DNA from 4 places in the Bacillus sp. C1 genome. Region 1 is predicted to be linked to each of the others. Evidence: riboswitches for the same ligand, from Rfam matches in the RefSeq annotation. Region 1 holds a riboswitch; each other region holds the start of a gene.
What was found. A riboswitch is a leader RNA that binds a small molecule or an ion and turns the genes downstream of it on or off. The one in region 1 is predicted to bind S-adenosylmethionine.
Positions count from the first base shown of each region.

Region 2: another riboswitch for S-adenosylmethionine. It lies ahead of ACX5JI_RS19090 (M20 family metallopeptidase); the one in region 1 lies ahead of ACX5JI_RS20295 (bifunctional O-acetylhomoserine aminocarboxypropyltransferase/cysteine synthase).
Region 3: another riboswitch for S-adenosylmethionine. It lies ahead of mtnW (2,3-diketo-5-methylthiopentyl-1-phosphate enolase); the one in region 1 lies ahead of ACX5JI_RS20295 (bifunctional O-acetylhomoserine aminocarboxypropyltransferase/cysteine synthase).
Region 4: another riboswitch for S-adenosylmethionine. It lies ahead of ACX5JI_RS18370 (PTS sugar transporter subunit IIA); the one in region 1 lies ahead of ACX5JI_RS20295 (bifunctional O-acetylhomoserine aminocarboxypropyltransferase/cysteine synthase).

Region 1 is NZ_JBTMZT010000009.1:80,917-88,396, forward strand. Features, by position in the region: gene ACX5JI_RS20270 (sensor histidine kinase) at 1-1,536, shown strand, start outside; gene ACX5JI_RS20275 (response regulator) at 1,562-2,209, shown strand; gene ACX5JI_RS20280 (FMN-dependent NADH-azoreductase) at 2,404-3,030, shown strand; gene yeiL (transcriptional regulator YeiL) at 3,151-3,825, opposite strand; gene ACX5JI_RS20290 (YjjG family noncanonical pyrimidine nucleotidase) at 3,945-4,634, shown strand; SAM riboswitch class I at 4,761-4,865, shown strand; gene ACX5JI_RS20295 (bifunctional O-acetylhomoserine aminocarboxypropyltransferase/cysteine synthase) at 4,956-6,254, shown strand; gene metA (homoserine O-acetyltransferase MetA) at 6,238-7,143, shown strand; gene ACX5JI_RS20305 (homoserine dehydrogenase) at 7,288-7,480, shown strand, end outside.
Region 2 is NZ_JBTMZT010000008.1:14,535-22,014, forward strand. Features, by position in the region: gene ACX5JI_RS19060 (DUF4260 domain-containing protein) at 138-485, shown strand; partial or broken gene ACX5JI_RS19065 (CPBP family intramembrane glutamic endopeptidase) at 590-1,356, shown strand; gene ACX5JI_RS19070 (hypothetical protein) at 1,374-1,475, shown strand; gene cuyA (D-cysteate sulfo-lyase) at 1,686-2,681, shown strand; gene ACX5JI_RS19080 (VOC family protein) at 2,782-3,174, opposite strand; gene ACX5JI_RS19085 (AAA domain-containing protein) at 3,289-5,598, shown strand; SAM riboswitch class I at 5,685-5,789, shown strand; gene ACX5JI_RS19090 (M20 family metallopeptidase) at 5,881-7,083, shown strand; gene ACX5JI_RS19095 (phosphotransferase) at 7,200-7,480, shown strand, end outside.
Region 3 is NZ_JBTMZT010000001.1:593,091-600,570, forward strand. Features, by position in the region: gene ACX5JI_RS03215 (serine hydrolase domain-containing protein) at 1-265, shown strand, start outside; gene ACX5JI_RS03220 (NAD(P)-dependent oxidoreductase) at 270-1,148, shown strand; gene ACX5JI_RS03225 (DUF3909 family protein) at 1,153-1,485, shown strand; gene ACX5JI_RS03230 (hypothetical protein) at 1,607-1,882, opposite strand; gene mtnD (acireductone dioxygenase) at 2,298-2,828, opposite strand; gene ACX5JI_RS03240 (methylthioribulose 1-phosphate dehydratase) at 2,806-3,444, opposite strand; gene ACX5JI_RS03245 (2-hydroxy-3-keto-5-methylthiopentenyl-1-phosphate phosphatase) at 3,441-4,100, opposite strand; gene mtnW (2,3-diketo-5-methylthiopentyl-1-phosphate enolase) at 4,097-5,341, opposite strand; SAM riboswitch class I at 5,406-5,511, opposite strand; gene ACX5JI_RS03255 (pyridoxal phosphate-dependent aminotransferase) at 5,564-6,754, opposite strand; gene ACX5JI_RS03260 (carbon-nitrogen family hydrolase) at 6,852-7,480, shown strand, end outside.
Region 4 is NZ_JBTMZT010000007.1:46,789-54,268, reverse strand. Features, by position in the region: gene ACX5JI_RS18380 (PTS galactitol transporter subunit IIC) at 1-903, opposite strand, end outside; gene ACX5JI_RS18375 (PTS sugar transporter subunit IIB) at 923-1,243, opposite strand; gene ACX5JI_RS18370 (PTS sugar transporter subunit IIA) at 1,258-1,716, opposite strand; SAM riboswitch class I at 1,817-1,917, opposite strand; SAM riboswitch class I at 1,986-2,092, opposite strand; gene treR (trehalose operon repressor) at 2,225-2,935, shown strand; gene treP (PTS system trehalose-specific EIIBC component) at 3,093-4,520, shown strand; gene treC (alpha,alpha-phosphotrehalase) at 4,534-6,195, shown strand; gene ACX5JI_RS18350 (phosphotransferase enzyme family protein) at 6,370-7,341, shown strand.

The DNA.
Region 1 (7,480 bases):
GAGCTAGTGATATTAAAGGAAATTGCAGAAACATTAAATACATCTAATGATACATACCATGTGTTGCAGGCGGTATTAGAAAAGTTATTACATGTAACAGGATTAACGACAGGGTGGATTTTTCTTGCCGATGAAAACGGTAGATATACAAAATTAATTGACTATCATCTGCCAGCAGCGCTCTCTTTTCAAAATAAAAAGCCAATGTGCGAAGGAGAGTGCTGGTGTTTGCGCCGCTTTGTGGAAGGGAAATTAGAGCGAGCGGTTAATATTATTGAATGTAAACGAATTAACGATGCAGTTGAAAATAATTGGGGTGATCCAGAAGGAATTCTGCATCATGCAACGGTGCCACTAAAAGCTGGCGGGGAAGAATTTGGTGTGTTAAATGTAGCAAGTCCTGGGAAGACCCATTTTTCTGAAGAAGAACTAATGCTATTGCAATCGATTGCTCTACAAATTGGAACTGCTTTAAAACGGACAAAATTATATGAAAATGAAAAGAGACGGGCTCTTTATTATGTGAAACTAGAGCGCTTTATTCAGGAACTAAGAAAAATTCATAAGTTAAATACATTGCCAAAAGAGGTTGTCAAACAAATAGGGGATGTATTTCAATGGGAGCAAATTGTATTTTTTATAAAGGAAGAAAAGAAATTATCTATGCGAGCTTTCTATAAAAAATATACATCGGATGGAGACATAGATTTGGAGTGTGTTGCAAAGAAAGTACTAGAAGAAAAACACCCCATTTTGTTGACGGAACAGTCTAATGGTTCTAGTATCGTTGCGCCAATACATATACGAAACCAAGTGTTTGGCGCTTTATGCGTCAGTTCCAAGCGTAGAGAGTTTGATGAGAATACTGTCGATATCGTACAGGCAGTAACGAATCATGTTTCATTAATGATTGAGAATTTACGGTTAAATGAACAGCGCCGTGAGCTCGTGCGGATGGAAGAACGAAATCGATTAGCACGAGATTTGCACGATTCTGTTTCACAAAAGCTATTTTCTTTAACATTCATGGCAAAGGGCACAGAGGCTTTGTTAAGGGGACAAAATGAAATGGTAGATCAATCTCTTCATGAAATGAGAGAGTTAGCACAAGGTGCCTTAAAAGAAATGCGAACGCTGATTTGGCAACTTCGCCCAGCGGGATTAGAAAAAGGATTGCTACCAGCTTTAAAACAATATGGTGAAAACTTAGGACTTAACATTCGTGAGCAAGTCACAGGTGTACGTGATTTACCACGTGTAGTAGAAGAAACACTATGGCGCATTGGGCAAGAGGCGCTAAATAATGTAAGTAAACATGCAGGGGTAACAGAAGCAACAATTTATTTGAAAGTAACAGAAAAAGAAGTGTCCTTAGAAGTGGTTGATTATGGGCTTGGCTTTATAGAAAAAGATATGAAAGAGAAGAAGTCGCTCGGTATGACGACAATGCGTGAACGGGCAGAATTAATTGGTGGATATATGAGGATTGTAAGTGAAGAAAACCGAACAAGTATAAAAATTATTATACCATTATAACGTGATGTGAAAATGAGGGAAACTTGTGAAAATAAAAGTATTATTAGTTGATGACCATACAGTTGTTTTAAAAGGATTAGCATTCTTTTTAAGTACGCAAGAAGATTTGGAGTTAGTTGGAGAAGCAAATAATGGAAAAGAAGCATTAGAAAAAGTAGGAGAAGCACAGCCGGATATTATTTTAATGGATTTATATATGCCAGAGATGGATGGGATTGAAGCAACTGCGTGTATAAAAAAAGAGTATCCAAATGTGAAAGTACTCGTACTAACAAGCTTTTCGGATCAAGCACATGTTTTACCAGCGTTAAAGGCTGGAGCAAGTGGATATATTTTAAAGGATGTCGAGCCTGATCAACTTGTAGAAGCAATCCGTAGTGCCTATAAAGGGAATATTCAGCTTCACCCTGATATAGCAAGTACACTTCTGTCTCAAACGTTACCACCAGAAGAGAAGCAGGAGTTATCAAATATTCATGTAGATGTACTGACGGCAAGGGAGAATGAAGTATTACAGCTTTTAGCAAAAGGGATGAGTAATAAAGAAATTGCATCTGTTTTAGTTATTACTGAAAAAACAGTAAAAGCTCATGTAAGTAGTATTTTAAGTAAATTACATTTATCTGATCGTACACAAGCGGCTTTATATGCAGTGAGAAATGGAATTGTATAAGACAAAAGTCGTACGACCTAGTTCGCCTTTAGAAGGTGGACTTTTTTTATGGAAAGATACGTCTATGTGAGGAAGAAATTGTTAGAGTGAGAGGATAAAATATATTTGTAAGCAACAACAATTACAAGGGCTTGTCCCTTTTTAGCGAGTAAATAATAAACAACGTAAGAGTGAGCACTAGGAGGAAAATAAACATGGCAACAGTTTTATTCGTAAAGGCTAACAACCGCCCAGCGGACCAAGCAGTTAGCGTGAAATTATATGAAACATTTTTAGCAAGTTACAAAGAATCACACCCAAATGATACAGTAGTAGAACTTGATTTATACAATGAAGAGTTGCCATATGTAGGCGTAGATATGATTAACGGTACGTTTAAGGCTGGTAAAGGACTTGATTTAACTAAAGAAGAAGCAAAAGCAGTAGCCGTTGCTGATAAATATTTAGAGCAATTCCTTGCAGCTGATAAGGTGGTATTTGGTTTCCCATTATGGAACTTAACAATTCCAGCTGTACTGCACACATATATCGATTACTTAAACCGTGCTGGTAAAACATTTAAATATACACCAGAAGGCCCAGTAGGTCTTATTGGAGATAAGAAAGTAACATTGTTAAACGCGCGTGGCGGCGTATATTCTGAAGGACCAGCAGCAAGCGTAGAAATGGCGGTTAAATATGTTGCAAGCATGATGGGCTTCTTCGGCGTAAAAGATATGGAGACAGTTGTTATTGAAGGTCATAACCAATTCCCAGATAAAGCGGAAGACATTATTGCAGAAGGTCTCGAGAAAGCTGTTAAAGTAGCGAGCACATTCTAATTAATAAAATAATCATTACTCGATATGCAGTATCAACGTCTTTATGGTGTTGATGCTGCTTTTTTGTTGTTTGTGAATAAAGAAGTAGCTTAGCGGACGAGCTTGCGGAATTTTGCCATTTTATTGACGCTCGAGCTCATCAGCTAACCTTTGTAATTGCTTTTTGTCCTGTATGAGATACATTCTTCCGTTTTTTCTTAACCAATTTTGCTGACAAAACTGCTTTAATACATATAAGAGATGGCGATAACTAACGTTTAAGTATTCAGAGGCTTCCGTATGCTTTTCAAGATAACAATCGTTTTGCTCGGTTAATAGAATAAACGCCGCTAATCGATTTTCTAAAGGATAGTTATAGCTTTTTGCATATTGTTCAGTTCGGATGATTGTTTTTTCACCAATGAATTTGCACAACTGTTGTAAGAAGTGAGCGTCCTGTAACAATAGATGCCGACAATCTTTCAGGGGAAGAGCTAAACAAATACATGGTTCCATGGCTTCGATTCCTTTTGTTACGATCTCGACGCCAATTAATCCTAACTCACCAATAATCGATGGCGCTTTTACAAAGTTGATTAAGGAAACCTTGCCATTCTGATGGCTCATATATATTTTTGCTTTTCCGGAAATGAAGTAATAGAGATAGGGAAATTCCTCGCCTTCATTACAAATGGTCTCTTTCTTTTGAAATGAATGAACTTCTATATATGGCAAAATATTAAACGAAAAGAATGTTTGGAACTTGAAGCGTTGTACATAACTATAAATTTCATCTGAACTTTTTTCTATTTTCATTTTTTCACCTCTCATTTAGTATGAGATATCTCCTATTCTTTTTACAAGCGGGAGTGATACGATTTATTTGAGAACAAAAGAAAAAATGTGTTTTTATAGCGGAAAGAGAGAGGAACAACATGAAGAAATATCAAACATTACTATTTGATGTAGACGATACATTATTAGATTTTAAAGCAGCTGAAAGAGCGGCTTTACAGTTACTGTTTGAGGAACAAAAAATCCTTTTAACTGATGAAATTACAGCACATTATAAAAAGATAAACCAAGGTCTGTGGAAATCCTTTGAAGAAGGAAAGATAGACCGAGATGAAGTAGTGAATACTCGATTTTCAGTTTTATTTAAGGAGTACGGCCAAGAAGTTGATGGACCTTTGTTTGAACAGAATTATCGTAGGTATTTAGAAGAGGGGAATCAGCTCATTCATGGAGCATTTGAATTAATACAAAATCTCCAAAGCAAATATGACTTATATATTGTTACAAACGGTGTTTCCAAGACTCAAGATAAACGTTTACGTAATTCAGGATTACATTCACTCTTTAAGGGGATTTTTGTTTCAGAAGACACGGGCTATCAAAAGCCAATGAAGGAATACTTCGATTATGTCTTTGAACGAATTTCTAATTTTTCTGTAGAGAAAGGATTAATTATCGGTGATTCTTTAAGTGCAGATATGAAAGGGGGACAGCTAGCTGGGTTAGATACTTGCTGGTTTAATCCTGAAAAGAAGTTAAATGATAGCAGGATAGTGCCAACTTATGAGATTCAAACTTTTGATGAGTTATATGAGATTTTAAAAGGATAGTTCTTTTGGTTTTAAATTAGAATTTTAAGAATAAATCATTAAATTGTTAATAAAATATTTTATAAAGATTCAGAAAAATAATTGACATCAGGAAATTATTACTATAAAATCAACGGTAATTGCATAGTCTTATCAAGAAAAGGTGGAGGGACAGGCCCTATGAAACCTTGGCAACAGCCGAATAATGGAATTGTGCCAAATCCTGCAGGTAATAACCCTGAGAGATAAGAAAGAGACTTTAGAGCGTGTTTTCAAACTGCTTCTTTCTTGTTAGGGAAAGAAGCAGTTTTTTATTTTGTATAAAAGAAGGGAGAATGAGAAATGGGAGAGTCAAAGGGGAAAGGAACCATTTGTGTGCAAGGTGGCTATACACCGAAGAATGGTGAACCACGTGTTTTACCGCTTTATCAAAGTACAACGTACAAATATGATACGTCCGATGATTTAGCGGCTCTTTTTAATTTAGAAGCAGAAGGCTATATTTATACGCGAATTGGGAATCCAACACTGGCAGCATTTGAACAAAAATTAACGGAGCTAGAAGGCGGCGTTGGAGCTGTTGCAACAGCTTCTGGTCAAGCCGCTATTATGCTAGCTGTTTTAAATATTTGCAGTAGTGGTGATCATTTACTTTGTTCTTCAACCGTTTATGGGGGAACGTTTAACTTGTTTGGAGTTAGTCTACGTAAATTGGGAATTGATGTTACATTCTTTAATCCCAACTTAGCTGCTGATGAAATTGTGGCACTTGCAAATGACAAGACAAAACTGATTTATGCAGAATCACTTGGTAATCCAGCGATGAATGTTTTGAATTTTAAAGAGTTTTCAGCTGCAGCGAAACAGTTAGAAGTACCGTTTATTGTTGATAACACGTTAGCGACACCATATTTATGCCCAGCATTTGAATATGGAGCAAATATTGTTGTTCATTCAACAACAAAATATATTGATGGCCATGCAAGTTCACTAGGCGGGATTGTTATTGATGGAGGAAACTTTGATTGGACAAATGGAAAGTATCCAGAGCTTGTTGAACCAGATCCAAGTTATCACGGTGTAAGCTATTTGCAAAAATTTGGGCAGGCGGCATACATTGTGAAAGCTCGAGTTCAACTATTAAGAGACTATGGAAACTGTATGAGCCCATTCAATGCGTATATTAGTAACATCGGTTTAGAAACATTGCATTTACGAATGGAGCGTCATAGTGAAAATGCTCTTGCAGTTGCGAAGTGGCTTGCTAATCATGATCGTATTGAATGGGTAAATTATCCTGGTTTAGACAGTAATGAAAATTATTCACTAGCGCAAAAGTACTTAGCAAAAGGTGCAAGTGGCGTTTTAACGTTCGGTATTAAAGGAGGATTACAACCCGCGAAAGAATTCATTGCAAATGTGAAGCTGGCAACGCTTGTAACACACGTAGCAGATGCAAGAACATGTGTGATTCATCCTGCTAGTACAACACATAGACAGTTAAGTGAAGAAGAACAGCGTTTAGCAGGTGTTACCTCCGATTTAATTCGTTTATCAGTTGGTATAGAAGATGTTTCTGATATTATTGCCGACCTAGAGGGAGCATTAGTTGGGGGCAAAGCGCATGCCGATCATCGTTGATAAAGATTTACCAGCTCGTAAAGTATTACAAAAAGAAAATATTTTTGTCATGACAAAGGAACGAGCTGTAACACAAGATATACGTGCTTTAAAAATTGCAATTTTGAACTTAATGCCAACAAAGCAAGAAACAGAAGCGCAATTGCTCAGGCTACTCGGTAATACGCCACTTCAATTAGATGTGCATTTGCTCCATATGGAGTCTCATATATCACGTAATGTAGCACAAGATCATTTAACAAGTTTTTATAAAACATTTCGAGATATTGAGGGAGAAAAATTTGACGGTCTTATTATTACTGGGGCACCGATTGAAACACTCCCTTTTGAAGAGGTAGATTATTGGGAAGAACTTGGGCGCATAATGGAATATGCAAAAACGAATGTAACATCTACGCTCTATATTTGTTGGGGAGCACAAGCTGGCTTGTATTATCACTATGGCATTCCGAAGTATCCGCTTGAAGAAAAGATGTTTGGTGTATTCGAACATATTGTGCAAGAGAAACATGTGAAGTTGTTACAAGGATTTGATGAACTCTTTTTTGCACCACATTCACGCCATACGGAAGTACGCGCATCTGATATTGAAAAAGTACGAGAGTTGACATTGCTAGCAACATCAGAAGAAGCAGGTGTTCATCTTGTTACAGGGCAAGATGGAAAGCATATTTTTGTTCTTGGCCATAGTGAATATAGCTGTGATACGTTAAAACAAGAATATGAACGTGATAAGCAAAGAGGACTAGATATAAAAATTCCGAAAAACTATTTTAAACATAATAATCCATCTGAAAAGCCGCTCATAAGATGGCGGAGTCATGGAAACTTATTATTTTCAAATTGGTTAAATTATTATGTGTATCAAGAAACCCCTTATATTTTGTAAGATGGTCGTTATATAACACGTGGCAACGTTTTCTTTGTAAAGATTGCTCTATATTTTTCTAAATGTTCAAAATACATTGTTTTTCAGAATTTTAACTTATATAATGGCATCTAAATACAATTCTTTAGAGGGGTGGACAGTATTATGAATGAAATTCAAGTGGGATTATTAGGCCTTGGAACAGTTGGCAGTGGTGTGGTTCGTATTATTACGGATCATCAAGAACGTCTTATGCACCAAGTTGGTTGCCCAGTGAAAATAACAAAAGTATTAGTACAAAACATTGAAAAAGAGAGAGAGATTCAAGTACCTTCTACCCTATTAACGAAAAATGCAA
Region 2 (7,480 bases), on a different contig from region 1:
TTATCTGTTTAGATGAATTTTGGGGTTAAATGTTGTAATAATTTTATTATTCTGTTATTTTTCGAGGTGAGGAGGAACGTTTTATGGACAGTCGTTTGTCAAAGTTAGCAGATGTATGAACAATAGGAGGGTGAACTATGGAGAAAAATATCATACATGTTGAAGGGCTTATTGTTTTAGTCGCAAGTATTTATATGTACGCACTAAATGAGTTTAGTTGGTTAATATTCTTTTTGCTTCTGTTAACACCGGATATTTCAATGCTAGCATATCTTATCAATAATCGTATTGGAGCACAGATTTATAACCTATTTCATACGTACATAGTATCAATATTACTGATTTTGATCGGTGTATTTCTAAAATCAGATGTGGCTCTTATGATCGGCTTAATTTGGACAGCTCATATTGGAATGGATCGTCTGTTTGGATATGGTCTAAAATATCAAACGGATTTTAAAGATACACATATACAGAAGTTATAAGATGCAACAGGAATAAATGTTTACAATGCATATGAATCTTTTTATGTACCAAGCTATATTCATTTTATAATCTAATCATGATAAAGAGGGATAGGGATAGGTATATGAATAATGATGTTAAACGCTATTTAATATGTACGTTCATACTTACATGGACACTTTGGGGAATATTAAGTTGCTTGATAAAATGGAACGTTACCACATTCGGTACTCCATTAGCAATGATATTGTTTGTTTTCGGAGGTATCACGCCAGCAATTAGTGCAATTAGTTTAAAGAAAAAATATGGATCAAAAGAGGAGTTTAGAGTTTTTATCAAAAACATTGTTAACGCTAAACATCATTTTACATGGTATATTCTGATCATTGTTCTAGCTTTTATTAGTTGTTATCTGCCAACGCTATTTGGTGGGGTAACGATGCACAAGCCATTATACGTTGCATTACTTAATTTTCCAATAATGATTATTGGTGGTGGAGTTGAGGAAATCGGATGGAGGGGATTCTTGCAACCTGCACTTCAAAAAAGTTTTCTTTATTTTTAAGCACCATGATTGTGAGCATAATATGGGCTGTTTGGCACCTGCCGTTATGGTTTATTCCAGGCACGAACCAATCTCAAAGAAGCTTTATATACTTTATAATCATGATAATTGCCGTATCCTTCATATATACTACAATTTATAATGCAACTAAAAGTATTTTTATGTGTCTAATTTTCCATGCACTTCTTAATTCTTTTGGGAGCGTATACGTGCCAAATTCCAGTGATAAGATTTTGCCAGCCTGTTCAACTCTTATCTTTGGAATTTGCGTCTTTATCGTGTATAAAGTAGTGATAAAGAGAAAAAGTACATTATTAACAGGTTAACAAAGATAAAGTAATCTATTCATAATGGAAAAATGATACAAATGGAACGCGATGTAATAGTTGATGATAAAAAGAATATTCTTGTCGGTGCAACAGAGTATAGGGAATCAGGTTTTTAAATCATTAAAGTCGCTTTACTACGATGAATCAAGTATACTGAAAAATGTTTCCTGAAAATAATCTATTTCGAAAAAAACATTGAAGTTGTTTTTACTACATAAAGTTTCTTTCATTAAAAGTGTAACGGTTATAATCAGTAAGCAGAACATGTGAGAATACGTTAATTGTACGTATGAATCTTGAATAGAGGATAAAGAAGGAGAGTTAGTATGAACTTAGCAAAATTCCCTAGAAAGAAATATACAGAGTCATTTACGCCAATCGAAAAATTAAATCACTTTTCTGAAGTACTAGGAGGACCTTCTATTTATTTTAAACGAGATGATTTACTTGGTTTAACAGCTGGTGGAAATAAAACAAGAAAGTTAGAGTTTCTTGTGGCAGATGCGCAGGCAAAAGGTGCAGATACGTTAATTACGGCTGGCGGTATTCAGTCCAATCATTGTCGTTTAACATTAGCGGCAGCGGTAAAAGAGAAAATGAAGTGTATCCTTGTATTAGAAGAAGGACTTGAACCGGAAGAAAAGCCAGATTTTAATGGGAATTACTTTTTATATCATCTATTAGGCGCTGAGAATGTCATTGTTGTGCCAAATGGAGCCGACCTTATGGATGAGATGCAAAAAGTAGCGAAAGAAGTAACAGAAAAAGGGCATACACCATATGTAATTCCAGTTGGAGGGTCTAACCCTACTGGTGCGATGGGATACATTGCATGTGCCCAGGAAATTATGACTCAATCATTTGAACAAGGAATTGATTTTCATACCGTTGTTTGTGTAAGTGGTAGCGGGGGCATGCATGGTGGTTTAATCACTGGGTTTTATGGAAATCAAACGGGAATACCGGTAATTGGAATCAATGTAAGCCGCGGAAAAGCGGAACAAGAAGAAAAAGTATTCAACCTTGTACAAGAAACGTCAGCACACGTTGGGATTCCAAACTTTATTCCGCGTGAGGCTGTTACATGTTTCGATGAGTACGTTGGACCAGGATACGCTTTACCAACAGCTGAAATGATAGAAGCGGTTCAGCTATTAGCAAAAACAGAAGGGATCTTACTTGATCCGGTATATACAGGGAAAGCAGTAGCTGGGCTTATCGACCTAATTCGAAAGGGTACATTTAAGAAGGAAGATAATATTTTATTTGTGCATTCAGGTGGTTCACCGGCGTTATATGCGAATACATCTCTTTTTTCTTAAGGTTTAATTGTTTCATTAAGATAAACATAAAGAAAAGATGAAATAACCAGCACCGAAGTATGCGGTGCTGGTTATTTATTTTGGAAATGAAACATTAACTTCATCGCTCCGTCTCAAAAAATTCGATCCACTCTCCATCAGGACCAGCGAAGAAAATATAACGAGTTCCATCTGGCAGTGTTTCAATTTCTTCACTTAATAAAAAAGTGACTCCTAATTTTTTCAGTCTTTCCATTTCATCCTCTAATGAATCCACTTTAAAGCAAATATGATGTACTTTTCCTTCTGCAGGAAGAGAAGGGTTGTAACCTTCAATTAATTCAAGAATGGTTTCTTTTGCGTCTTTTACACCTAAAAAAGCAAGTTTTAAGTTTGGGTCTGGATGTCCCATGCGTTTAATAAGTTTTAGTCCAACGACCTCCTCATAAAATGAGATGGATGTTTCTAAGTTTGCAACCATAATTCCGACGTGTTCAATTCTTCTTACTGGCATGATGGCTTCCTTCTTTCCATAAATTTTATATGTATCATAATATTGAAAATTAAGAAAATAAGCAAGATAAAAACCTTACAAAGTTTACGGCGTTCTATGATATAGTGAGAAAGTATGTTTGGAGAGAAGGAAGGAGACAAAAAGATGAATACAACTTCGCAAACTCCTTCATTAACGGAAACGATGAAAGAGTGGCATCAAGCATTAGCATATGAGATTAAACATTGGAAAACGATAGGCGGTAGTAAGCTATCTATTATAAATGGCCGTTTTTTATATACAGATTATGAGAGTACGGTATATGTATTTCAGCTTATCTCGGAAGTGAGCTTACCTGATGGTACGCCCATTCGAATTGAATTTGATGGTGAGGAAGCAACGGGAGAAGTGCTATCTGTACATGGGTTAGAAATTGAACTGAAATTAAATGATTATATACAAGGTGAAATAAGAGAAGCGATTTTATATAGTGAGCCATGGCAGTTACTAGAACAACTGCAAGAGCGGTTGAAAGAAATACGAAAAGATAAACAAAAGCGTCAGCGGGTAAAGCGTCTTTTAGATGGAAAGAGCATACCAAAGCATATAGAAAAGATGAAAAACCAGAAGAATGAACTTGCATATCGTTCTTTTTACAATGCGACGACGTATGTGTGGGGACCACCGGGAACAGGAAAGTCTTATAATTTATCACGTGTTATTTCAGCACATTACCAAAAAGGAAAATCAGTACTTGTATTAGCTCATAGTAATGCGGCCGTGGATGTGTTAATGAGTGAAGTAACAAAGCAAATCGAAAAGAAGGAAAAGTGGACACCAGGAGAAATCGTTCGTTATGGGTTTAGTCAACATGAACATATACGTAATCATGATACACTGTTAGCTTCCAGATTAGTGGAAACAACGAATGGCTCATGGGGAGAAGAGAAGCTTTATTTAGAAGAAATGCGTCAAGATCTTCGCCAAAAAATCTTATCATATAAAGCAACTGCTTCTGATAAAAAGCGGATGCAAGAAATTGAAGGAGATCTTAGAAAACAAAGAGCGAAAATTAAAGAAGTAGAAAGAGAATATATTGAAAATGCAAAAGTAATTGGTGCAACACTATCAAAATGTGCCATTGATTCTCTTATTTATGAACGAACATTTGATTTAATTGTTGTAGATGAAGTGAGTATGGCATATGTGCCGCAAATCGCATTGGCGGCGTCTCTTGGTAAGCGAATTGTCATTTGTGGTGATTTTTTACAATTACCTCCAATTGCGATGGCAAATCACGAGCTTGTTAGAAAGTGGTTAGGAGAAGATATGTTTTATCATGCGGGGATTGTGCAATCGGTAAATAGTTATGAAGCGCATCCGAATTTATTTATGCTACAAGAGCAAAGACGTATGCATGCGGATATATCTAAATTTACAAACTCATTTATTTATAAGAATAGAGTGTTCGATCATCCTTCTGTTTCAGCAAGGAAAGAATTAGCGCAATTACAGCCATTTGCAAATGAAGCAACAGTATTATTTGATACAAGTTTAATGGGAGCTTATTCTTTAAAAGATGCGGCTTCTGGCTCTCGTTTCAATATTATGTCGGGGTTAATTGCGATGCAGATGATTTTAATTGGATTGTTAGATGGTGTTCAATCGATTGGAGTTGTTACGCCATATCGCGCGCAGTCTCGCTTTTTATCAACATGTATAAGAGAAATATTGCAAAAAACAAAGTACCGAAATACACCTGTTCTAGCAGCGACAGTTCATAAATTTCAAGGATCAGAACGAGATATGATGATTTTTGATACAGTCGATAGTTATCCGCAAGAAAGACCTGGCGTACTGTTTTTTGATCATAAAAATCATCGTCTTGTAAACGTTGCGGTAACGAGGGCAAGAGGGAAGTTCATTCAGTTATCGGATTGCCAGTATATGCGGCGAAATCTTTCTAGAAAACAAGCGCTATCTAATCTAACTTCCCACATAGAAAGACACGGAAATGTATATGATCGCAGGTCGTCACGTCCATTGCTAGAACGGAAAATTACAAAACGCTTAAAATGGTTTATGCAAATGAATTTGGAAGAGACGAATAGATTATTAAAAGATATTCTTTCAGCAAAACAAAAAATTATCATTTCCCTTCCAAGTACAAGACAAGTAGATAAAAGAGTATGGCAGGCGTTAATGCGGATGGCGGCGCAGGTAACAATCTATAGCGATGGACCAATTCCATTAAAAAACGTGAGAGTACAAAGGCAAAATAAATCGCTCCCATTTTTACTAATTGACGATGAAATCTTGTGGGTAGGTGCTCCGTTAACATCTCAAATGATGTTTGAAGGGAGTCCAGAATTTCCTTATATATGTGCAAGATTACAAGCTCCTGAAACAATTGGCGTTTTAAAAGGATTTTTAGATATTCGGTAAAATCAGAACGGAATTCCTTGACATTTAGTCGGAATAAAACTAGAATGAAATTAATTTCATATTATTTTTTGAAAATAAAAATAAATTTCTTATCAAGAGAGGTGGAGGGACTGGCCCTATGAAACCTCGGCAGCGGATTCAATATGAATACTGTGCCAATTCCAGCAAGTGAAGGACTTGAAAGATAAGAAAGACGGCTATTTTTGAATTTGTATTTTTAAGCCTCTTTCTATCTTTTAGGAAGAGGTTTTTTGCATGTGAATTTAAAGGAGGACGGGGAAAATGACAACAACACAAGTAACGTCACACAGAAATACGATTACGGAAAGTATAGAAAGAAATAAAGAAAAATACTTACAAACAAGTCATGATATTCACGCGAATCCTGAAATCGGCAACCAAGAGTTTTTTGCATCTAGAACGTTAAGTTTATTGTTAGGAAGTGCAGGATTCCAGCTTCAGCACAATATAGCAGGACATGAAACAGGTTTTATCGCACGGAAAAGCTCAGGGAAACACGGGCCTACAATTGCCTTTTTAGCAGAATATGACGCTTTGCCTGGATTAGGTCATGCGTGTGGGCATAATTTAATTGGAACAATAAGTGTTGCGGCGGCCGTTGCATTATCAGAAACAATTGAGGAAGTTGGCGGTGAAATTGTTGTATTTGGGACACCAGCAGAAGAAGGTGGACCAAATGGAAGTGCGAAAGCAAGTTATGTAAAGGCAGGATTGTTTCATAACATCGATGCTGCACTTATGATTCACCCAAGCGGAAAAACAGCAACAACGAGTCCATCACTAGCAGTTGACCCACTTGACTTTCACTTTTATGGAAAATCGGCACATGCAGCTGCTTCACCAGAGAAAGGCATTAATGCATTAGATGCCATTATTCAGCTTTACAATGGTATTAACGCACTGCGTCAACAGCTTCCGTCAGATGTGAAAATCCATGGTGTCATTACAGAAGGCGGGAAGGCACCAAATATTATTCCAGATTACGCATCAGCACGTTTCTTTATTCGCGCAGCAACACGTCAAAAGTGCGCTGAAGTGACAGAAAAGGTACGAAACATTGCGAAAGGAGCTGCACTAGCAACAGGGACAACAGTAAAAGTGAATCAGTTCCAAAATGAAATTGATGAGTTATTAGTAACAAAAACATTTAATGAAGTGATTGCTGAGGAATTAGAAAACCTTGGTGAAGAGGTAAATCGTAAAGAAAGGCTGGGCATCGGTTCAACAGATGCAGGGAATGTGAGTCAAGTTGTACCAACGATTCACCCTTATATCAAAATTGGTCCAGATGATTTAATTGCACATACGAATGAATTTAGAGAAGCAGCTCGTTCGGAACTTGGAGATAAAGCATTGTTTACATCAGCAAAAGCTTTAGCTTACACGGCGTATCGCTTACTTACAGAAGAGGGAACATTGGATAAAATTAAGGAGGAATTTAGAGAGGTGCAGCGAAATCAGTAATGTGAGCTACAGTACAGAGATATTCGTTTATAAAAGGTTTGGAGAAAGGAGTCTCTAAACCTTTTTTTTGATGTGACTGGAAGAGGGATAAAAAGGTAAAGGAATGGCGGGAAAGTATGACTTTAATTTATGGATTAAAAAAAGAAGAACAAATGGTCAAGAAAGTAGTAACGAATTACTTTGAAGAGATTCATACATTAAAAATAGAAAAAAATTTACACGAAGGTAGTTGGCATAAAGATTTACATTATAAAATTAGCGTGAATGGAAAACGATATTCCGCAAGATTTTTAGGTGAAAATCGAACAGGAAATCCTGCTTTCGGGCATATAACAAATAAGCAATTAGAAGAACAAATACGGTTTTCGTATTATTTAAGAGAACATGACATTCCTTT
Region 3 (7,480 bases), on a different contig from region 1:
TATAAATGGAAAACTTCTTTCAGAGAAGAGTATACAAATGATGTTTACGCCTCCACCAGAACGAAAATATGCATTCAGTTTTTATATTTACCCTGATTATTTTCATAACCATGGTGTAGTTGCTGGTTGGAATACATTTAATAACTTTAATAAAGATAATAGAACGTTTGTTATTTTATTTTCAAATGTACAAAATGGCATAAATGATGATTTGAATAAGGAATTTAGGAAGATGGTCAGCGACTTAATAGAACAAAGGGGATGAGTAGATGAAACAGGTAATTTCATCAATTGGTTTTATTGGCATAGGTGTTATGGGGAAGAGTATGGTACACCATTTATTAAAAGGTGGTTATACAGTATATGTGTACAACCGTACGAAAGAAAAGGCAACTCCTTTATTAAAAGAAGGAGCACATTGGTGTGATTCACCAAAAGAATTGGTACAGAATGTAGATGTTGTTATGACGATGGTAGGGTATCCGCATGATGTGGAGGAAATCTATTTTGGAACAGAAGGAATTCTCACAAATGCAAATGAAGGGACAATTGCAATTGATTTTACAACATCTACACCAACGCTAGCGAAACGTATATATGAAGCTGGAAAAACAAAGAATGTGTATACGCTTGATGCACCAGTATCAGGAGGAGATATTGGGGCAAAAGAAGGTAAACTTGCCATTATGATTGGTGGAGACCAAGATGTATATGAAGTTTGTTTACCTTTGTTTGAGAAACTAGGAAAGAACATTCAGTTACAAGGGCCGGCAGGAAGTGGACAGCATACAAAAATGTGCAATCAAATTGCGATTGCTTCTAATATGATAGGAGTTTGTGAAGCGGTAGCTTATGCAAAGAAAGCAGGATTGGATCCAGATAAAGTATTACAGAGTATTTCAACAGGAGCAGCTGGTAGTTGGTCATTAAGTAATTTAGCCCCGCGCATGTTAAAAGAGGATTTTGCACCAGGGTTTTATGTGAAACATTTTATGAAGGATATGAAAATTGCACTAGATGAATCTGAAAAATTAGGATTACCTGTCCCAGGTTTAACTCTTGCAAAAGGTTTATATGAACAATTAGTAGAAGCTGGAGAGGAAGACAGTGGCACACAAGTATTATATAAAAAATACATAAAGGGGTAATAGGATGGATTTGAAAAAATTCGATGGGATAATTGATGCTGTGCAGCGGACAACTTGTACGCCGATTAATGATAAGCAACAAGCAGCATTTAGGAAAAAATATGATTTTGAGCCAAAGTTTGAATACGGACGTGATGAAAATGGCCATTATGTTATTCGAACTTCAAAGAAAATGTTAGAAGAAATGGAATTTTACTTAGCTTTAAAGTATGATCGTGAAGGCATTGATTTGTATATGTATGCTGAAATTGATGACGTATGTTATGTATCTGTTAGTTACGGAGAAGATGCTCTTCATTTACAAGAGTTATTTCAGTTTTTAGAAGATAATAAATAAAAAAGTCCTCGGTGGAGGACTTTTTTATTATGTTTAAAACATGATAAATAAACCTGGGAGCTAAATTCGATACAGACAGGGTATAAGAAAGTAGATGTATTGTGAGGATAAAATAATGGAATTATAAGCTGGAAGCACGGCGAGAGCGTTCAATTGGAAATGGAATGATTTGGGCCATATGGTTTCGACTGAATTGCTTTGTGCGCGCATGACGTAGTATATATAATGTGAAGAGTATAGCGACAGGAATAGCACCATACAAGCCGAAAAGTAAAGCGCTTACAGAAGATGCGACAAAACCAAATATACCAATTTCTAATTCCTCCATAATTGCCCCGAGAATAGCAGGAATAGCTCCACAAGTAACTCCGAATATAAGTGCTAGAATTACATTCATGTTCTTCCCCCTCTTTTTTTGCAGTTTTATTTTCGCTTCATTTTCTATTATTTGTATTATAACACAAATTAAACGGAATTTTCAGAAAAAGTTCAAAGAATGTTCAAAATTTATTGAGAAACGTACTTGATAAAGTGAAAATAAAAAAGTTCTGTAGATATTACTCATCTATCAGGAGATATTACAAAGCAAGAGAAAATAAAAAAGCAGGCTTATTTCATATTTATGAAATAAGCCTGTTCCATAGGAGGATGTATATATGTAGAGTGAATAAAAGGATGGAAAAGGGGGTCCGATTCCTTTTATTCAACTAACTACCTTAGTAAAGTGAAACTTTAATTAGTGGAAGGCTTTATTATCCCCCACCAATTGGGCTTTTATGGGCAGTAAGATTTCCCACCCATCGTGGGAGATCTTACTGCCCGCGAATAGCGGGGTAAATAGGAACCCAGCCCTCTGTTGTAACAAAAATACGAATAGCTACAACTTGGCGATCATCTTGTAAAGTAAAATAGTGTCTTGTATTTTCTGGTACAGAGATTAAATCACCGGGCTCAAGTTCAACATCGAAAAAGCGATCATCTTTACCTTGGATGGCAAAAATACCATGTCCGCTGACAATAAAGCGTACTTCATCGTCAGTATGATGATGCTCTTGTTTAAAGTTAATTAATAAATCATCGAGATTAGGCGTTGTATTTGAAAGGGAAATAACATCGTGCGCCTTATAACCTCGGCGTTCTGAAACATCAGTAATTTCGCTTGAGAATACTGTTAAAATTTCTTTTTTGTTTTCATCAGTTAAGGAATAGTTCTCTTGTAAATGAGAGGGAAGTTTTGAAATATCCCATTTCTCATATAAAACACCTTCTCCTTGTAAAAATTGCTCCACTTCCACTTCATTTTCAATACGTGTGTTTCGTTCATGAATACGAATTTGCGCCATGTGAAACGCCTCCTTGAATTGATAATAGTTTTATATAAAATTGGAATAAAAACTCATATGCCTCTAATCTTTTCTTTGCATCAAAGCTATCTTTTCCCCAAACGGTAATGCCATGATTGCGAATCAATATAGCCCCAGTATCATCATGAATATGTTTTCGGAAATCTTCTCCTAACGTTGGAATATGAGCATGATTTTCAATGATTGGAATTTTGATAGATGCTCCTTCTTCCCATATATTAAGAGCTTTAATAATTTCTTGATTCGAAAGTAAAACTTCTTTTTCATATATGTTTGTAATCACATTGTTATCAATTGTATGAATATGTAAGACACATCCAGCCTCTGTATGATTGTAAATATGAGTGTGCAACAAGGTTTCTGCGGAAGGGCGTAAATCGGTTTCTAAAACAGCCTTTCCTGTATGATCAACTAATAGAAAATCATCAGGCGTAATTTTCGTTTTATCTCTTCCACTTGCTGTAATAAGGAAGGTAGTTGGAGCGTCGCCTACTTTTATTGAAATATTTCCGCTTGTAGCAGGAAACCAGTTGCGATCCGTTAATTCTTTCTTTAGTTTACTTAACTCTTCCCATTTGTGAAAAAGCTGTTTCATTTTATCACCTCAAGCAATTGTTTAACTTCTGTCTGTATGTCATAAAACGTTTCAAATGCTGTATAGGAAATTTGGTGTTCTTGGCATTTTGTGATAAGAAAGTCACGAGCAAATACTTTATCAGCAAGTTTTGCTGCTTGTAAATCGGTAATTGAATCTCCAATGACAATGTTGAAATCGTTTGTTGAACTTAATCGCTGAATTAATGTTGATTTACAAAGACCGCATTGATTCTTGCAATGTTCATCACATGGATGTGGCCAGTTCACTTTAATTGTTTCACCGGAAAAATTAGTCGTATTACAATAAATGTGTTCAGGACTAATGATTCCTTCTAGAAGGGGATAGACGAAAAAGTCCATTCCTCCTGATATAATGTGAAGTGAAATTTGATTTGTTTGAATAAACTGTACAAATTCTTGGAATCCAGGGCGAATCACCGCGGTTTCTTTTATAAAAGTAGTGATATCCTCTTGTAAACTTGTAGATAAAAGGGAAAATAGTTTCCCTACCCCTTCTTGAATAGATATTTCTTGTGATAGAATCTTTTGTTTAATTGTTTTGGCTTCTGGTGGAGCGAATTTCTCCATGATGGCAACGATATTATCATTGTTCGTAATCGTACCATCGAAGTCACAAAAAATTTGAAGACTCATAGTTTCACCTCGTGAGATGGATTTCCCCACAATTGCAGTGAAGCATGTAAATCAGTGTTACCTGCTTCACGCAATGGGATTCCTTGCAAAGTGGCATCAATTGCTGCTCGAAATGCTTTTCCTCCGCCTTGTGCCCCGGCTGGATGACCGTGAATACCACCGCCTGCATTAATGACAACATCCTTGCCAAAATCTCGAAGGATAAATGGAACAAAACCAGGATGAATGCCAGCTGATGGAACAGGGAAGCTTTGTTCTAAAGACGGATCTTTTTCAGTTAGTTTATTTGTAATAAGAAGAGCTTCTTTTTGTTCTAATGCAACACTGCCGTATGGTGATGGAAATAAAGAGAAGTCTGCACCAGCATAACGAAGTAATTTTCCAAGTAACAATGGTGAAGAAATCCCATATAATTTTGATGATGTATAAGCACCGCTAACAGCAGGGTGCGCCATAATAGGAATAGAAATATCCTTATCCTCAGCAAGAGATTGCAATACATCTAGTCCGTACGAGAATACATTGAATAGAAGAACATCTGCACCAGCTGAGATGGCACGTTTTGCATTTTCTTTTAGATCGTAGGTACGCCCTGTTAAATTTACTGCATATAAAGTCTTATGCCCATATGTTTCGTATACAGACTGTAATACTTCTTTTCCAGCAGAAATTCGTTTTGTGAGTGGTGTTAATGAATTTTCAAATAAGATTTCATCATCTTTTACAATATCTACACCACCAATTGCTTGATCACGAAGCTGTGTTTTTAAATATCCGATATTGCGTCCAATCATTCCTTTGAAAATGCTCATGAGAAGTGGACGGTCATGGACCTTTAACTGATTTCGAATGCCCTCAATACCAAACTTCGGACCAGGAAAATATTTTTTTAAATCGTCTGAAAATGTTAAGTCAATTAGTTTGATTTCACCATCTAGTGATAATTTCCCAAAAGTTGTTGTTAAAATGGCCGGTAGATCTGGGCTGAAATTTAGTGATGGATAATGAATTTTAATGAGTCCACGTGTTACTTCTTTTTCAAGATATGTATTTACACGTTTTTGGTCATTCAACGCTTCAACATGAATGACATTACCTTTATGTTGTTTTAATTGTTCTTGTAGTAAATGTGGTAAATGAGTCCATGAACCAATTGTTAAACCGAGAGCAATTTGCTCGGCTTTTTTGTTTAAATTATGAGAATCATCATGGATTAAATAGGTTGCTGTTATTCCACTCATTTTTATAACCTCCTAGTTAAATAAAAAAACCTCTCAGCTAAGGAGAGGTTTTTTTACAACCAGCTCCTTATCTGTCAGCGTAATGCTGCGAGAATTAGCACCGTGTCTACAATTGTAGATCGGTTGCCGGGTTTCGTCGGGCTCGTCCCTCCACCTGCTCTTGATAAGAAGTATTTTGAAATGTTTGAATTTTTTCGTTATCTGAATTTTGACAGAGTTTTTTTAGGATGTCAATGTTTTTTTGAAAATTTTTAATTTATCAATTCGTTGAATGGCTTCTTGTAGTCGTTCTTCTGTATGTAATAATCCAACGCGAACGTAGCCTTCGCCATGTTCACCGAATCCGACTCCAGGTGCAACTGCTACGTGTGCTTGTTCTAGTAATAAGTCGGTAAATTGTTCCGATGTATAACCGTTAGGAACAGGAAGCCATGCAAAAAATGAACCATTTGGTGCGACAACATCCCAGCCAATTGAATGACAAGCTGAAATGAGTGTATTTCTTCGTGATTCATAGCGTTCAACCAGCTCATTTACACAAGTTTGTGAACCGAGTAGTGCTTCGCAAGCTGCCTCTTGTACAGCACCAAAAATGCTGACATACATATGATCTTGTAGTAAATTGATCGTTTCAATGACACTTTCGTTACCGATAGCAAAGGCGATGCGCCAACCGGCCATATTAAATGTTTTTGATAGTGTGTAAATTTCAATGCCAACATCTTTTGCACCATCTGCTTGTAAGAAACTAGTTGGTTTGTTACCCTCAAAACCAATTGCTCCATAAGCAAAGTCATGAATGACTAAAATATCATTTTTATTCGCAAATGCAATTGTTTCTTCAAAGAACTCTTTTGACGCGATAGCACCAGTTGGGTTATTAGGATAATTTAAAAACATTAATTTTGCTTGTGTAGCAATAGAATTATCGATTTTTGTGTAATCTGGTAAAAAATTATTTTCTGCTAATAACGGCATCTTTTCAAAGCTTGTTTTGGCTAAAGCGACACCAGATAAATAGTCAGGATATCCTGGGTCGGGTACAAGGATTGTATCACCAGGGTTTGTGAAACAAAGTGGTAATTCTACTAGTCCTGCTTTTCCACCAAATAAAATAGCAACTTCTGTTTTTGGGTTAACTTTGACGCTGTATTCACGCTCATAGAACGTAGCAACGGCTTCTTTTAAGTTTTCATGTCCGCGAAATGGCGGATATTTATGATGAACCGTTTTTTCTGCTGCACGTTGTAAAGCTGTTACGATATGCGGCGGTGTTGGCTGATCTGGATTACCTTGCCCTAGATTGATAACATCGTGACCTGCTGCAACCACTTTGTTAACTTTTGCAACAAGCGAAGCGAAAAACTGTGTTGGTAACGAAGTTACAATCTCGGAAGGTTGAAAATGTTTCATACTTTCCACCTCTTTTGAAAATTGTTACAATTCTAGTGACAAATGATATAACCTTTCTAAGTTTTTGTAAAGAAAAATTGAAAATGAGGTGGATAAAATGAAAGTCGCATGTATTCAAATGGATATTGCTTTTGGAGATGTGAAAATAAATATTGAACATGCAAAGAAAAAAATAGAAGAAGCGATGCAAGGAGAACCAGACGTTATCGTATTACCGGAACTTTGGACGACTGGTTATGATTTAGAAAGGCTTCTAGAAATTGCAGATGTGGAGGGAATTAAAGTAAAACAACTTCTTTCAGAATGGGCACAGCAATATGATGTAAATATTGTTGGTGGTTCTATTGCAAAGCAAACAGATCAAGGGGTTACGAATACGATGTATATAGTGAATCGTGAAGGGAAATTGCAAGGTGAGTATAGCAAGGTCCATTTGTTCCAGTTGATGAATGAACATAACTATTTAATAGCGGGTGGTGGGACAGGAGAATTTACACTGGATGGTGTGCAGTGCGGTGGTGTCATTTGTTACGATATTCGTTTTCCGGAATGGATGCGTGTTCATACTGTCAGGGGCGTAAATGTATTATTCGTTGTAGCAGAATGGCCACTTGTTCGCTTAGCGCACTGGCGTTTACTTCTTCAAGCGAGAGCGATTGAAAATCAATGTTACGTGGTTGCGTGCAATAGAGCAGGAGAGGATCCAAATAATATGTTTGCTGGACA
Region 4 (7,480 bases), on a different contig from region 1:
ATACCAATCTCTTGGGTTATTTTTATCTTTGTTAATATTTTTTTTTGCAGATTCTGTAAGTGGTAAAAAAGCTTGAGCAAATATCCCTGAAACCTTTGGAAAAATAGTCATAATAGCAGCGGTTGAAATTCCTACAGTAGTAATTTGTCCCCATGCTTTTAACGTATTAAGAGAATGAAAGTTCCCTAAAATTCCGATACTAGCACCGAGAAAGAGCCCTAGAAAAATAGGTTCTCCAAATAATCCTAGTTTTTTCTTTAGAACTTCTGGATTGGCATTTACTTTTCCAACACCTATCTTTGTTAGAAGACGATTTAATCCAATTGCAAATGGAATACTCCCAACATGATGTAGCTGTACAATCGCACAGCGAGGATACTGAAAATATGTAGACCATCTTTTGGATAATAGTTCTGCAAAAAGAAGACTGTAAAGATTGAGTGTAATCATACAAGCAAAAGCCAACCATAAGTTATTTGTAACTAAATAAATCATAGAGCCCCATACCATGTAGGAATAATTGTTCCACAAATCTCCAGGTTGGAAAATGTTTGTCCATTTTATTAAAAATAATCCGATTTGAAGTAATAGTGCAACGCCTACAAAGATCATTCCAACTTCCGTAGAATAGGCAACAATAGAGCTAGCTTGCCAGCCAATATCAAATACTGGAAGACTGACTCCTGTACTTTTCACCATATTTTGAACGACAGGCATAATAATAGGGATATAAGCATTGAGTAAAAGAGTGAAGCCTTGTAAGCCGATACCTGCGTATAAAGCAGAATAAAAAGCTTTTTTACGATTTACTTTTAAAGCAATGGCGATTATAAAAATAACAATTGGTACAAAAATAGATGCACCAAATGTGTCAAAAATCTTTTTAAGAAATTCTAGCTCCATTTGTATCAATCCACCCGTCTTATAAATTTGTGATAGTTTCCTTTTCTACAATGGTATGAATGACGTGTCTTACTTCTTCTAAAAAACTTTCTTCATCAAAACCAGTTAAAAATCCAACAGCATTAATGGTTGGAATAGAAAGGTTTTGAGGGATAGGTGTAGTGTAAGCAATAAAGTCATATTGTCTTTCTTCCAAAAACTGTTCGACTTGTGTCGGCTTAACCTCAGTTGTCGTAATCGTAATATAATCTTCGCTTAAAGCCTCTTTTAGTTTTTCTGAAACCATAGTAGAGCTGACTGTACCTGAACCACAAACTGTTAAAATATGAAATGTTCTCATGTTTTTTTTCCTCCTTAAATAGTAAGAGCTGAAATAGAGTTTATAATCTCTAATTTTGTAGATGCAGCAGTTAGCTGTTGAAGCTGCTGTGGATGTTGAATAAGTTTCATAATTTCCTTAAGTATTTGAATATGTTGTCTACCGTCTTGTAATGCAAGTAAGAACAGAACTTGCACATTTGTTGTTTCTTTTTCGAGATTTCCCATAAGAGTAAAAGGGATAGATGATTCTAATGTAATTACACTAATGACAGGTTGTATAATATGTGAAGAATCAGTATGAGGAATTGCTACCCCGATGTTTCCGGTGGGGAGACCTGTTGGATGATGCATTTCTCGTTCTAGGACAGCTTGTGAGAAGGTTTCTTTTACAAATCCCTGTATAAGTAAGTCGGTGGAAACTTTCTCTAAAATTTCTTTAAATGTCGTGCCTGAAAGTTTTGGGTAAATAAATTGTTCATGGAAAATATCCAAATAACTCATCTCCTCTTTAGTTGTAATTTAGTTATGTGGTAATAAAAAATCACCCCTTTCTATACGAAGAAAGGGATGATTACTTTGATAGAAAATCATCGCCTTATCTGTCGCTTTAAACGCAGGAATTGGCACCTACCTAATAATATAGGGGTTGCCGAGGTTTCATAGGGCCGGTCCCTCCACCTCTCTTGATAAGGATGAAAGTATGAAAATAATAAAAAACCTTCTCGATAAGAAGAAGGTTTTTGAATACACAATATCGCTTCTTCTTATCTTTTAGAATTTAAATTCTAAAGGAATTGGCACCTACCTAAATAACATAGGGGTTGCCGAGGTTTCATAGGGCCAGTCCCTCCACCTCTCTTGATAAGAGTTTGTTAATTTTGATTTTTGTAAAATATGTGAATATTGTATAGCTAATGTGTAAAATAATCAAGAGGAAAAACTAATTTTCTGGCATGCTATAATACAAGTAGAAAAAGAAGGTGGCAAGGGGTTATTCAAGATGATGAGTAAGTATGAGCAGATTTATACGGAGATAAGTGATTCAATTGATAATCGCAAGTTAAAAGAAGGGTGTAAAATTCCTTCTGAAACAGAATTAATGAAACAGTATGAAGCAAGCCGTGGGACAGTAAGAAAAGCTGTTGATTTATTACAGGAACGTGGGTACGTACAAAAGATTCACGGTAAAGGCGTTTTCGTTTTAAAACGAAAAAATATTGAATTTAACTTTGGCGGTATTGTGAGTTTTCAAGAGGAAAACGAACGATTAGGGCGCAAATGTATAACGAGTGTTGTAGAACAGGAACAATTGTTAGTCTCGAAAGAAATCGCAAAATCATTAAATGTAAAGACGAAAACAAAGGTAGATCATATTAAACGTGTTCGAAATATTGATGGGGAAAATGTAATTTTAGATGTAAACTATTTTGTATCTGAATATATTCCCGGATTAACAAAAGAAATTGCTGAGAATTCGATTTATAAATATATTGAACAAGATTTAGGATTACATATTAGTTATGCACAGCGTGTTATTGAAGTTCAGCCTTGTACAGAGGATGATCAAAAATATTTAGATTTGAATGGTACAGATTATGTTGTTGTTGTCAAAAACTTTACGCATCTTTATGATGGAAGCCAGTTTGAATATACAGAGTCACGGCATCGACTTGATATTTTTCATTTTTCAGATGTAGCTCGGAGAAAATGAGGAGATGAAACGATAAAGTTTCATCTCCTTTTTTTGCGTTTTGGGGGAATAAGAAAAAATTTCGCAAACTCGTATATACGAGTGTTGACTAACTTATATATACGAGTTAATATGTATTTGTAAACGGTATCAAAAAAAGAGAAAAGAGGGATGGGAGATGGCCAAAGATTATCGGAAAGTAGCAGAAGAGGTGCTGAAATATATTGGCGGGGAAGAGAACATTGAACAGGCAGCTCATTGTGTAACGAGACTTCGTATTGCGTTAAAGGATGAAAGTAAAATAGATAACGATAAATTGCAAGCGATTTCTTTAGTGAAAGGAGCGTTTCATAACGCTGGTGTGTTTCAAATTGTTATTGGTCCAGGAGATGTGGACCGCGTATATGCGGAATTGATTGTGCTTACAGGTATGAAGGAATCGACAGTAGCGGATGTGAAGGATTCGGGGAATCAAAAGTTAAATCCGATGCAAAAATTTGTAAAGATATTTTCTGATGTATTTATGCCGATTTTACCAGCGATTGTTACTGCTGGTTTATTGATGGGGATTAATAATTTATTAGGTGCTAAGGACTTATTTTTTGATGGAAAGAATTTACTAGAAGTATATCCGAACTTAGGCGGATTATGGGATTTAATTAATTTGATGGCAAATACAGCATTCGTATTCTTACCAGCGCTTGTTGGGTGGTCAGCAACGAAGCGTTTTGGTGGAAGTCCAATACTTGGGATTGTAATGGGATTAATGCTTGTACATCCGGATTTATTAAATGCATGGAATTATGGGAAAGCAGCAGCGGGACTTGATGGGCAAAAGATTGAGTACTTTGACATTTTAGGTCTTTTCCAAATTGAAAAGGTAGGATATCAAGGACAAATATTACCGGTTTTAGTAGCGGCATTTGTATTAAGTAAAATTGAGATTTTCTTAAAAAAACATGTACCAAATGCGATTCAACTATTAGTTGTGCCGATTACGACAATCGTTGTGACTGGTGTACTAGCACTAGGAATTATCGGTCCAGTTACACGTCATATTGGTGATTTACTAACGGCTGGATTAGTTGGTGTATATGAAACAGTACCAGTACTTGGTGCAATTCTATTTGGCGCACTATATGCACCACTTGTAATTACGGGGATGCATCATATGTTTATTGCAATTGACTTACAGTTAATCGCACAACATGGTGGTACGTTCATTTGGCCGATGATTGCACTTTCTAATATTGCACAAGGTAGTGCTGCGCTGGCGATGTTTTGGATTTCTAAAAATCAAAATGATAAAAGTATGGCGTCTACATCCGCAATTTCAGCGTACTTCGGTATTACAGAACCAGCGATGTTTGGCGTAAACTTACGAAATAAATTTCCGTTTTATGCAGCAATTATTGGTTCGGCACTAGCAGCTGTATTCATTACATTAAATGGGGTATTAGCACCAGCGATCGGAATTGGGGGATTACCAGCATTTATTTCCATCATTCCGAAATCGATTCCGATGTTTGTTGTTGGGATGATAGTCGCAGTAGTAGTACCATTTGTTTTAACATGGTTATTTGCAAAACGAATAAAAAAGAAGTAGGAGGAAGTTTGACATGAAAGATTGGCAGAAAAGTGTTGTCTATCAAATTTATCCGAAAAGCTTTAATAGCTATTACAATACAGAGACGGGCGATATAAAAGGTGTCACAGAGAAGTTAGATTATTTACAGGAGCTTGGTGTTGATTATATTTGGCTAACGCCAATTTATCGTTCACCGCAAAATGATAATGGCTATGATGTGAGCGACTATTATTCTATAGACCCGTCTTATGGAACGATGGAGGAATTTGAAGAACTTTTACTAGAAGCGAAAAAACGTGACATTGATATTATGCTTGATATTGTTGTTAATCATAGTTCAACGGAGCATGGTTGGTTCAAAAAGGCGCGCGAAGATAAAAATAGTCCGTACCGTGATTTCTATATATGGCGTGATGAAAAGAATAATTGGCAATCTAAATTTGGTGGTTCTGCTTGGGAATATGACGAAAAGACAAGGCAATATTATTTACATTTATTTGATAAAACACAAGCTGATTTAAACTGGGAAAATGAACAGCTTCGAAAAGAAGTATATGAAATGATGCATTTTTGGCTGGATAAAGGTGTTAGAGGATTTAGGCTTGACGTTATTAACTTAATCTCAAAAGAACAGCACTTTGTAGATGATGAAGGAACATCAGCTACAAGTGATGGGCGTAAATATTATACAGATGGACCTCGTGTTCATGAATATTTACAAGAAATGAATCACGAAGTATTTGAAGGGCATGATGTAATTACTGTTGGAGAAATGTCATCGACGACAATTGAGAATTGTATTAAATATTCAAATCCAGATCGCAATGAGTTAAGTATGACATTTAGCTTTCATCATTTAAAAGTAGATTACCCAAATGGTGATAAATGGACAAAAGCTGATTTTGACTTTATACAGCTGAAAGAAATTATGTCGAAGTGGCAAAGTGAGATGCAAGAGGGCGGAGGATGGAACGCATTATTTTGGTGTAACCATGATCAACCGCGCATCGTATCTCGTTTTGGGAACGATAAAACATATAGAAATGAATCAGCAAAAATGTTAGCTACTGCGCTGCATATGTTACAAGGCACACCTTATATTTATCAAGGTGAAGAAATCGGAATGACGAATCCAGGATTTGATAATATCAATTTGTATCGTGATGTAGAATCTTTAAATATTTATAAAATGAAACGAGAAGAAGGCATGTTAGATGAAGACATTATTGAAATCTTACAGCAAAAATCTCGTGATAATTCTCGTACACCGATGCAGTGGAATGAAGAGGAACATGCTGGATTTACAACAAATACGCCTTGGATTTCCGTTGCGGGTAATTATAAAGAGGTGAATGTAGAAAAGGCACTGAAAGATAAACAATCTATTTTTTATCACTATAAAAGGCTCGTTAAACTTAGAAAGAAATACGATATCATTACAAATGGGAAATATGAAATGATAGATGCAAGTCATCCGAATGTATGGGTATATACACGGAAGCTAGAAGATGAAGTACTACTTGTGGTCAATAATTTTTATGAAGAGACAATTATATATTCTGTGCAAGAAGAAATGATAGATAATGAAATGAAGCAAGAAATATTACTATCGAATTATGAGGATTCAAGTAATGATATTAGAAACCTTACACTGAGACCGTATGAATCTATAGTGTACCGGTTTATTAATTAATTGAAATAAGAGGTTGTATGTGTATAACGTACAGCCTCTTATTTATTTTGTGTTATGTTTCAAACGGATTACTGTTCATATGCTGGAGTGTTAACTTAGTTACATTTTTATAGAAGTATTTTTCACTTGTATGGCGAATTATATATGGATACATAAATAAGGGGAGAGATACAAATGGAAATAGCTGTAGAACGAGTTTTTACGAATGAAATTTTGGAGGAAGCTAGAAAGCGATTTAACGTTACGGTGGAAGAAACGCCACTTGGTGATTTTGAAAACTATATTTTTCGTGCAGAAGATGAAAAGAGAGTACCGTATGTACTAAGGTTAACGCATTCTTCTCATCGATCTGAAAAACAAGTAGAAGCAGAATTAGATTTTTTACAGTATTTGAAAGAGCAAGGAGCTAAAATTGCCGGACCTTATTATTCAAAATCTAGAAAACTCGTAGAAGGAATAGAAGCGATAGATGGGACCTTCTTTTATGCTTCTCTTTTTTCATATGCACAAGGAGAAAGTGTAAAGGGGGGGGCATCTACTCATTGGAAAGAGAGTTTATTTGAAGCGTGGGGAAAAGCGATTGGTCAGCTCCATCGTCTGACAATGAAGTATCCTGAAACAGAATATCGTGATACGTGGGAAAAAGATGAGAAAGCGATTGTTGACGAATTAGAAGAGAAACGAGTGAAAGAAATTGCATATGTATTGATTGATAAGATCAAAGCGTTACCGATAGAAAGAGAAAGTTTTGGACTTATACATGGCGATATTCATCAAGGGAATTTCCATTACGATGGGAAAGATTTAACCATTTTTGATTTTGATGATACGACTTATAACTACTTTATTCATGATTTGGCAATGGTGATTTATTATTCTGTATTGATGACGGACTGGACAGAAGAAGAGAAAACGCAGTTTGCTCGTGAGCAATTTAAGATTGTTAAAAAAGGATATGAATCTGAACACCAGTTGGCAGAAATGTGGTATGAATCACTACCACTATTTTTACGCCTTCGCGATATTGGTTTATATGGTACGATTCAGAAGAAATTTAAGGGAAAAGAAATGCCAGATCAGTTCGGAAAACTAGCAGATGAAATTTATGTAAGGATTATCAAGCAGGAACCAATTGTGAATATATAATACACATGTAATGAAACAAAGTATATAACATGAATATATATAAATCCAAATTAAAAAACGAACATCAAACCATTCTTTTCAGATGGATGAGAGCATCAGGCCATGGATAGAAGCGGTCAGTGCCTTTTTTAGCCCCATT